3 regions of the Pseudomonas sp. LBUM1643 genome follow, and region 1 is predicted to be linked to each of the others. Evidence: riboswitches for the same ligand, from Rfam matches in the RefSeq annotation. Region 1 holds a riboswitch; each other region holds the start of a gene.
The links. Region 1 has a riboswitch for cobalamin ahead of cobO (cob(I)yrinic acid a,c-diamide adenosyltransferase). Riboswitches for the same ligand answer to the same signal wherever they lie in the genome.

Region 1 (3,270 bases):
ACTGGGCTGGCAGTGTGTTGCCTTGCGCAAACGTCAGGCCGAGGGAGGCGGTGTGTGGGCCTACCGCATAATCTGGAGCAATCGCCTTGGCCACCAGGTCGGGGTTTTGTGGCTCAACGCGAACGTCTACATGTTGGCCGTAATAGCTGAACGGCCAGCCATAAAAGGCCCCGTCCTTGACCGAGGTGATGTAGTCCGGCACCAGGTCACTGCCGATTTCGTCACGTTCGTTGACAGCGGTCCATAACGCGCCGCTATCCGGCTCCCAGGCCATGCCGTTGGGATTGCGCAGGCCCGAAGCGAAAATTCGGTGATTGCCGGTCGCGCGATCCACTTCCCAAATGGCCGCGCGGCCTTCTTCCTTGTCCATTCCGTTTTCCGCGACGTTGCTGTTGGAGCCAACGGTGACGTAAAGCTTGTTGCCATCCTTGCTGGCGATAACGTTTTTGGTCCAGTGATGGTTCAGCGTACCACCCGGCAAGTCGACCACTTTGATCGGTTGCGATTTGATCGCCGTGTCACCGTCTGCATAGTGGAAACGCAACAAGCGGTCGGTGTCGGCGACATACAGATCATTGCCGACCAGGGTCATGCCGAAGGGCGAATTCAGGTTCTCCAGAAACACGGTGCGGGTTTCAGCAATGCCGTCGTGATCCTTGTCCCGCAGCAGCGTGATGCGATTTGGACTTGGGACGCCAGCCCCCGCGCGTCCCATGACGGTCTTCATGACCCAGCCTTTTATGCCTTTGCCATCATCGGGCTTTGGCGGTGCGTTGGTTTCCGCCACCAGCACATCACCATTGGGCAGCACGTAGAGCCAGCGTGGGTGATCGAGCCCTTCGGCAAATGCCGCCACCTGCGTGCCGGCCGCGGCTGTCGGTTTGGCACCGTCAGCCCAGCCGACGGCCGGGGCGATGTTCACCGTCGGTATCAGGGTCTTGTTCGGTTCTGGCAGCTTGGGTGACGGACCGGTGCCGTCGGAGACTTGCAGGCTGGAGGTTTCACCGCAGGCGACGAGACCTCCGGCGAGCGCGATGACGAGAACGAGCTGGGGTTTGCGCATGCTGATCTTCCCTTTAAATGCATTGACCTGATCAGTAGAGAAGCGCAAATGTGCGATGGTTCAACGGGGCACAATCAATCAAACGATCTGCGGCAGTTATTCGCGCAGACAAGTCCCGTCTTTAATTGACGCTCCACCCCCAACCCTCTAACCTTCGCGGCTTGTTTCAGGTGCTCTGTGACGTCGTCGACAGAGTGAAACAGGGAAGCCGGTGAGTGATCGCTTTGTTGCACGAAGCTTCGCGATCCCGGCGCTGCCCCCGCAACGGTAAATGAGTAAAAACTGCGCCTTGTGCCACTGTGTCGATTATCGGTATGGGAAGGCGCGCAGTTCGGCGTCAAGCCGCTCATGAGCCCGGAGACCGGCCTGATCCATCCAGCGGCATCACGGTGGGCGATGCCAGGCTTTTTGCCGTCTATTCTTGTGCCTGCCCGCCGTTATCCAGCCCCAACGGAGAGCTTCCCCATGACTGATACCCCTGATCGCGACGAACGCCACCTGGCGCGCATGTTGCGCAAAAAAGCCGTGATCGACGAACGCATCGCCAACTCCCCGAATGAATGCGGCCTGCTGCTGGTGCTCACCGGCAACGGCAAGGGCAAAAGCAGCTCGGCGTTCGGCATGCTTGCCCGGTCCATGGGGCATGGTATGCAGTGTGGTGTAGTGCAGTTCATCAAGGGGCGTAACAGCACCGGTGAAGAACTGTTCTTCCGCCGCTTTCCGGAGCAGGTGCGTTTTCATGTGATGGGCGAAGGTTTCACCTGGGAAACCCAGGACCGTCAGCGTGACATTGCTGCTGCCGAAGCGGCGTGGGCAGTTTCTCGTGAATTGTTGCGCGATCCGTCGATAGGTCTGGTGGTGCTGGACGAGTTGAACATCGCGCTCAAGCACGGCTATCTCGACCTCGATCAGGTACTCAGCGATTTGCAGGCCCGCCCGCCGATGCAGCACGTCGTGGTAACCGGGCGCGGCGCCAAACCGGAAATGATTGAACTGGCTGACACCGTGACCGAAATGGGCGTGATCAAGCATGCGTTCCAGGCCGGGATCAAAGCGCAAAAAGGCGTCGAATTGTGAATCAACCCCGTCATTGCCCCGCGGTACTCATCGCCGCGCCGGCCTCCGGTCAGGGCAAGACCACCGTCACCGCTGCGCTGGCCCGTTTGCATCGCAATCAGGGGCGCAAGGTCCGCGTATTCAAATGCGGTCCGGACTTTCTGGACCCGATGATTCTCGAGCGCGCCAGCGGTTCGCCGGTCTATCAACTGGACATGTGGATGGTTGGCGAGCAGGACAGCCGTCGGCTCCTGTGGGAAGCCGCGGGTGAGGCAGACCTGATCCTCATTGAAGGCGTCATGGGGCTGTTCGACGGCACACCGTCCAGTGCCGATCTGTCGCGGCATTTCGGTGTGCCGGTGCTGGCCGTGATCGACGGCACGGCCATGGCGCAGACCTTTGGTGCGCTGGCGTTGGGGTTGGCGCGGTATCAGCCAAACTTGCCGTTTGCCGGCGTATTGGCCAATCGGGTCGGTACCTTGCGCCATGCGCAGTTGCTCGAAGGCAGCCTGACGGAAGGGTTGCGTTGGTACGGCGCATTGTCCAGAGAAACCGGGATTCAATTGCCGAGCCGGCATCTCGGCCTGGTGCAAGCGAGTGAGTTGAACGACCTGGACCTGCGCCTCGATGCCGCAGCCGATGCACTGGCTGGCAGTTGCGAAGTTGCGTTGCCCCCGGCGGTGGAATTCGCCGCGCCGGATGTGATCGTCGCCGAGCCCTTGCTGGCGGGCGTGCGGATTGCCGTGGCCCGTGATGAAGCGTTCGCTTTCACCTATGGCGCGAGCCTGGATTTACTGAGGGCCATGGGTGCCGAGTTGCTGTTTTTCTCGCCGATCCGGGACGCCCATTTGCCCGACGCGGACAGCCTGTATCTGCCAGGCGGTTATCCCGAATTGCACCATGTAACACTGTCACAGAACACCTCGATGCTGAATGCGATTCGTGCTCACCATAGCGCTGGTAAACCACTGCTGGCCGAGTGTGGCGGCATGTTGTACCTGCTCGACTCATTGACCGATGTCGACGGCACGCGCGCGAAGCTGGTCGGCTTGTTGGCGGGAGATGCAGTGATGCAAAAGCGACTGGCGGCGCTGGCGTTGCAGGCGGTCGATTTGCCCGAAGGCTCACTGCGCGGGCATACCTATCACCAC
Region 2 (3,270 bases), 1.8 Mb from region 1:
GAAGGCTTGCACCAGTGGTTTTGGCAAGGCGAGGCCGGAGGTTTCGATAAGGATGTGGTCGAGGTCGCCACGACGGGCAACGAGTTCGCGCATCACCGGGAAAAATTCTTCCTGGACGGTGCAGCACAGGCAACCGTTGGCCAGCTCATAGACGCGGCCGTTGGCTTCTTCTTCGGTGCAGCCGATGGCGCACTGCTTGAGGATTTCACCGTCGATGCCCAGCTCGCCAAACTCGTTGACGATGACGGCGATGCGCCGGCCCTGAGCGTTGTCGAGCATGTGCCGCAGCAAGGTGGTCTTGCCCGAGCCGAGGAAGCCGGTAACGATGGTGACGGGGAGTTTGGCCAGTGTTTTCATCGGATGCCCTTTGGCAAGGTGGCGGGCATGCGGGACGACAATCGCTGCGACAGGTGCGCGCGCGGAAGAGTTCGCCACCGGATCACCCCGCCCGGTTGTAGTGAGAATCTGTTTCGAGGCAGGTCTCCTGGCTGACGGCGTGCCGGGCAGTTTCGCCTGGCATTCGCTGCGCCTTCCCGCGAACCCGTTGGACAGGGTTTGCAGTGGCGTGGCAGCGAACATCACCGTTCACAGTTGCGGGGGCAGCCGCGGCTTGAACCGCGTTCCCTTCTTAGCTTCGGCAAATACCGAAGAACCTCGAATGCGCAAGGCTACGCATGGTCTTGGGGCGGGTCAATCGTTGAGCTTCACGCGCTCCCCTGTAGGAGCTGCCGAAGGCTGCGATCTTTTGACTTTGCTTTAAAAACAAAATCAAAAGATCGCAGCCTTCGGCAGCTCCTACATAGAGCCCATTAGTCTTCGCCCCTAACGAGAACCCTTGCCAATTGACGCCAAACCCCGCCCATGCTCTCCTACACGCCTTGTTACGGGTGCCCTTCACAGGGTGAAACGGGAAACCGGTGAATCATGTGCTTTACTCAAGGCCATGTCAGTCCGGTGCTGCCCCCGCAACGGTAAGCGATTGAAGAATCAAATCCACTGTGCCAGCAGTTCGGCATGGGAAGGTGATTCTTGCAGGTTGAGGCCAAACCCCAGCCCCTCGTGAGCCCGGAGACCGGCCCGCAACACACAGTGATTTTTCACCTTCACTGAATAACAAACCCGCGGTGGGCGGGCGCTGTTGCATCTCTGCGTGCCCGATTCGCAGGGATCTTCCATGCGCTCTATTCACCCGCTGACAGACCAGAGGGAAGCGCCATGTCGACCATCAGCACCACCGGCAGCAACACCGCCAGCAGCACCACGACCCTGACTCAACGCCTGACCGCCGCCTTGTGTGCGTCGATCCTGGGCGCATGCCTTGTGTACTTTGCCGGGTTCTCCCACATCGAAGCGGTGCACAACGCCGCCCACGATACCCGTCACAGCTCCGCATTCCCGTGCCATTGAGACCTGCCGACATGATCAAGCGTATTGCGCAAACCGCAGGTTTCACCGGGCTGCTGGCCGCCCTCCTGCTGACCCTGCTGCAAAGCTTCTGGGTCGCTCCGCTGATTTTGCAGGCCGAGACCTACGAAAAATCAGAGCCTGTCGCGGTAGAAATCCATGAGCATACCGGCACTGCCATGGCCGCTCATGCCCACGATGCCGAAGCCTGGGAGCCGCAAGACGGCTGGCAGCGCGTGCTGTCCACCACCGGTGGCAACCTGGTTGTAGCGGTTGGTTTCGCCTTGATGCTCGCTGGCCTCTACACCCTGCGTGCGCCCAATAGCACCGCGCAAGGCTTGCTGTGGGGCCTGGCCGGTTACGCCACGTTCGTCCTCGCGCCAACCCTGGGCCTGCCGCCTGAACTGCCAGGCACTGCCGCTGCCGACCTGGCGCAACGCCAGATCTGGTGGATCGGCACCGCCGCCTCTACCGCCGTCGGGATCGCACTGATCGTGTTCAGCCGTCACTGGCTGATGAAGGTCCTGGGCGTGGCGATCCTGGCCGTTCCCCATGTGATCGGCGCGCCGCAACCGGAAGTGCACTCGATGCTCGCCCCGGAAGCGCTGGAAGCTCAATTCAAAATCGCTTCGCAGTTGACCAACGTCGCGTTCTGGCTGGCCCTGGGCCTGATCAGCGCCTGGTTGTTCCGCCGCAAAGGTGAAGGCCAATACCGCGCATGACCCATGCCAGCACAGCGCCGACGCTCGTGGTCGGCCTGGGCTGCCAACGCGGCTGCCCGGTCAGCACGTTGCAGGCACTGCTCGACCAGGCCCTTCAGGCGCATCAGATCGAACTTCACCAGATCAAGGCACTTGCCAGCATCGACCTGAAGCGTGACGAGCCTGGCCTGATCGAGCTCGCCAAACAGTTGGGATTACCGATCATGTACTTCAGCAGCGAGCAGTTGGCGGGTTATCAAGAGCAACTCAGCCATCATTCGGACATCGCCTTTGAGCGCACGGGTTGCTATGGCATCGCCGAAAGCGCCGCACTGGCCCTCGCCGAACAGCTGGCTGACGCACCGGCAAAGCTGCTGATTTCGCGACAAAAATACGCTCAGGCCACCCTCGCATTGGCGTGCACCGCTTAAAATCCTCAATAATCCCCACCCCGATCATGAGCAATCTTCATCTGAAGGTGTGCCTCGCCCCTTTTTTCACAGGATACGACGATGACTGTCTTCTTCATTGGCGCAGGTCCCGGCGACCCGGAACTGATCACCGTCAAAGGCCAGCGGCTGATTCGCAGCTGTCCTGTAATCATCTATGCAGGATCTCTGGTGCCCACTGCAGTCTTGGAGGGGCATCACGCCGAAACGGTGGTGAACAGCGCCGAACTGCATCTGGAGCAGATCATTGAATTGATCAAAACCGCCCACAGCGAAGGCAAGGATGTGGCGCGGGTGCATTCCGGTGATCCGAGCCTGTACGGCGCGATTGGCGAACAGATCCGCTACTTGCGTGAGCTCGACATCCCGTTTGAAATCATTCCCGGCGTGACCGCAACCGCGGCTTGCGCTGCACTGTTGGGGGCTGAACTGACGCTGCCGGATATTTCCCAAAGCGTGATTCTGACCCGTTATGCCGACAAAACCGTAATGCCCGCTGGCGAAGAGCTCGCCAGCCTGGCGCAGCACAAGGCGACCATGGCGATCCATTTGGGGGTCAATCACCTTGAAAAAATCCTCGCCGAATTGCTTCCCCATTACGGCGCCGACTGCCCGATCGCGGTGATCCATCGCGCGTCGTGGCCGGATCAGGATTGGGTCGTGGGGACGATTGAGGACATTGCCGGGAAGGTTGAGGCGAAGGGATTCAGGCGTAC
Region 3 (3,270 bases), 2.4 Mb from region 1:
CACAGGCAGCGGCCACCAGGGCGCGGGTCAGGCGGTAGTTCCAGACGATGCCTTCGTCGATGGGATCAAGCACATGCCCGGCTGCCCACAGCTTGTTGGCCAACACCTGGAACACCACGCTCGGCTCGATCGGCGTTTCACCAATGGCCACGCCAGCGATCACTGCCAGCAGCAGTGTCGCGAGCGCCAGCAGCGTGCGAATCAGCGTCCTGGTCATTGCGGCAGGTCGTAGCCATTGATGGCGGTCGCCAGTGTTTCAAGGCCGTCGAACATTCTGACGCTGGCCTGCATCGCCATGGCGTCGAGGATAATGATCCGGTTGTTTTTCACCGCGTCCATGTTGCGCGTCACCGGGTCACTGCGCAGGAATTGCAGTTTCTTTTCATGATCGTCAGCAGGGAATCGCCGGCGGTCCATGCGCGCAATCACCAGGAACGTCGGGTTGGCCTTGGCGATGGTTTCCCAGCCCACTGTCGGCCATTCCTCGTTGGACTCAACGACGTTGCGCACGCCCAAGGTGTTGAGCATGAAATCCGGGATGCCCTTGTGGCCGGCGACGTACGGGTCGATGTCGAGGCTGGCGCTGGAGAACCAGAACAGCGCGCTGGTGTGCTTCAGGTCCTTGTTCTGCACCGTAGCCATCGACTTCGCCAGGCTGGCCTTGAGTTCGGCGTTCAACTGCTCGCCACGGGCCTGAACATCAAAGATCTGCGCCAATTGGCTGATGCTTTTGTAAATGCTGTCGATGCGAAACGCCTCCAGCCGCGTGCCATCGGCGCCGACCAGGTTGTCTTTGGCTTCGCAATCGGAGGGCATCAGGTAGGTCGGAATATTCAGCTCATGAAACTGCTCGCGAGTGCCCACTGCGCCTTGCGGACCGACCATCCATTCCAGCTCCACCGCCACCAGTTCAGGACGTTTGCCGATCACCGCTTCGAAACTCGGCTCGTTGTCGGCCAGGCGTTCGATCTTGTCGTTCTGGGTCTTGTACGTGGACAGGACATCGTTGAACCACAACGATGTGCCGACCAGCTTGTCGCTCAAGCCCATGGCATAGAGCATTTCAGTGCCGGCCTGGCCAATGGTCACGGCCCGGACAGGCGCGTGCTGGAACGTCAGCGTGCTACCGCAGTTTTCGACGGTGAGGGGATACTGTGTCGGGTTCGCCTGGGCGAGGGCGCAAAGACCCAGGCCCGAGAGGAGGGTGGCGAAGCGGGGCAGCAGCATGAGGCGATCTCCATTTGAACCGTACACGGAGCAGAGGTATACGGTCTGGAAACACATCATCGAACGCTGCGGCAAGGGCAGTGCAAGGCCGATCACCGAAGTGACGCACGCGACAAGGATGTCCTTCCCGGACACCCCGCCGGTTAGTGATTTGCTTGGCCGGCAGGTCTCCTGACTGATGCGTCATCGCCTGGTTCCGGCCTTCCCGGGGGTGATCCCAGTGGCGTTCGTGGAGCAGGCTCAGCATCTACAGTTGCGGGGGCAGTTCCGTTTGATGCTGTGTGAGCATCACGGATTCCCTATTAATCCCATGTGGAAACCGGCGGCGGCATGGTAGTCGATCAGACCGTCCGAGGGGAACCTGTCTAACCCCGATGCACCCAGATCTACTGTAGGAGCAAAGCTTGCTCGCGATGGCGTCCTGACAACCAAGCCACATCCCCCAGATGCACCCGGATTAACTGTAGGAGTGAGCCTGCTCGCGATGACGACCTGTCAGGCAACAAGTTTCTCCCATATGTACACCGATCAAACTGTGGGAGCTGGCTTGCCGGCGATGGCGGCCTGATCGGCGGTGGGATTGTTGTTGGTGTACATATCCGTTTCTGCGGTCATGGCTACTATTGGTTTCGCTTTTACAGCGAGTCACTTGGAAGAGCCCCAAGTAACCAAGGGCTCTTGCCCCTTTCGTGCGGTGCCTCGCTAAGGCTCGGCATACCCTCGCTCCGGTCCTGCTCCGTGGGCCCGCCGCGATCGGCCATCCATGGCCGTGCGCGGCTAACCCGGCATCCTTGCCGGGTTACCCACTGCGCAGAACCTGCGCTCGGCCTTACGAGGGGGCAAGAAGATCAAAAGCAAATCAAAAGCACATCAAAAGCAAATCAAGTGCAAATCAAAAGCGGACCGAACTGCGTTTTTTCCAGGTATTGGTTGCGTTCGCCGTAGGCTTCAATCACTCACCTTGATCGCCTCAACATCCCCCAAAGAGCTGTAATGCTTACGCAGCTTCCTCAGGTCCCGGCTCCCCATTTTGTCCAGTGACAAGGTAGCGTTCTGCGCTTCTTGGGTGGCTCGAATCAGCTCGTCGATTTTCAGATGCAAGATATCGTTGTCGCGGTTTTGGGTGTTCTGGATGAGGAAGACCATCAGGAACGTGATGATCGTGGTGGAGGTGTTGATGATCAGTTGCCACGTGTCGTTGTAGTGGAAATAGGGACCTGTGAGTGCCCATACGATGATCAGGACAATGGCGGTGAGGAAGGTTTTTGAGCTGCCGGCTCGATTGGAGAGTGCCTGGCAGAATTGTGAGAATTTCATGAGTACCTACTCTTGCGATGGTCAGTGATAGACCGCAGTGATTCTTTGAAATTCTTTTTCATTCTCTTTCATCAGCGAGCATTTTCCTCCCGTGTATCCGAGGGTTCACGTCGCTCATCATTTTGTTGGAACTCCTTTCAACGTCGCTCCGTCATCTGAACTGAGGGGGGCTGCGAGCGCTCGTGGCGTACCCGATAACGCTTTTTTTTGAACAGCGAGGGACGTCATGAATAGTTCAGACAGCAGGACTGACGGTCAGACCGATCGTCAGGACTCCGGAAGACCGGAAGCCGATTTTCAACATTTGAAGGAGGGCGTTACCGAGGCCCTTGGTGATGCGCGGCAGCAAGCGGATGCGCAGTTCGGGCAGTACCGTGACACAGCAGCAGACCAGATCGAGGCACTGGCCCAGGGGGCGAAATCTTTTGTCTCCGAGATAGAAAGCAAGGACACGCTCGGTATGTCCGACTACCTGGCCGATATGGCCGAGTCCATGAGCGGGCTGGCCGGCAATCTGCGTGGCAAAAGTGCCGAACAGCTGCTGCACGATGCAGCCGATCTGGCGCGCAGCAACCCCACGCTGTTCATTGCCGGCAGTGTTGCCCTGGGCTTCGGCCTGTCGCGATTCCTGAAAGCCGGCACCTCTGCCGCCTATACCAGCACCCGCGACAGTGACCCCGCCATGGGCAGCTCCAATCCTCCGTCCGGTGGTTTCGGGGCGCAGCG

Region 2: it holds a riboswitch for cobalamin, as region 1 does, so the genes downstream of both, ACA063_RS16125 (CbtB domain-containing protein) here and cobO (cob(I)yrinic acid a,c-diamide adenosyltransferase) in region 1, are expected to answer to the same signal.
Region 3: it holds a riboswitch for cobalamin, as region 1 does, so the genes downstream of both, ACA063_RS18895 (ABC transporter substrate-binding protein) here and cobO (cob(I)yrinic acid a,c-diamide adenosyltransferase) in region 1, are expected to answer to the same signal.

What each region holds. Positions count from the first base shown of each region.
Region 1 is NZ_CP166813.1:1,814,444-1,817,713, forward strand. It holds gene ACA063_RS08175 (PQQ-dependent sugar dehydrogenase) at 1-1,063, opposite strand, end outside; cobalamin riboswitch at 1,215-1,447, shown strand; gene cobO (cob(I)yrinic acid a,c-diamide adenosyltransferase) at 1,529-2,140, shown strand; gene ACA063_RS08185 (cobyrinic acid a,c-diamide synthase CobB) at 2,137-3,270, shown strand, end outside.
Region 2 is NZ_CP166813.1:3,606,337-3,609,606, forward strand. It holds gene cobW (cobalamin biosynthesis protein CobW) at 1-357, opposite strand, end outside; cobalamin riboswitch at 458-672, opposite strand; cobalamin riboswitch at 869-1,095, shown strand; gene ACA063_RS16125 (CbtB domain-containing protein) at 1,216-1,407, shown strand; gene ACA063_RS16130 (CbtA family protein) at 1,419-2,126, shown strand; gene ACA063_RS16135 (cobalamin biosynthesis protein) at 2,123-2,536, shown strand; gene cobM (precorrin-4 C(11)-methyltransferase) at 2,618-3,270, shown strand, end outside.
Region 3 is NZ_CP166813.1:4,203,150-4,206,419, reverse strand. It holds gene ACA063_RS18900 (FecCD family ABC transporter permease) at 1-217, opposite strand, end outside; gene ACA063_RS18895 (ABC transporter substrate-binding protein) at 214-1,227, opposite strand; cobalamin riboswitch at 1,372-1,566, opposite strand; gene ACA063_RS18890 (low affinity iron permease family protein) at 2,176-2,544, opposite strand; gene ACA063_RS18885 (hypothetical protein) at 2,771-3,270, shown strand, end outside.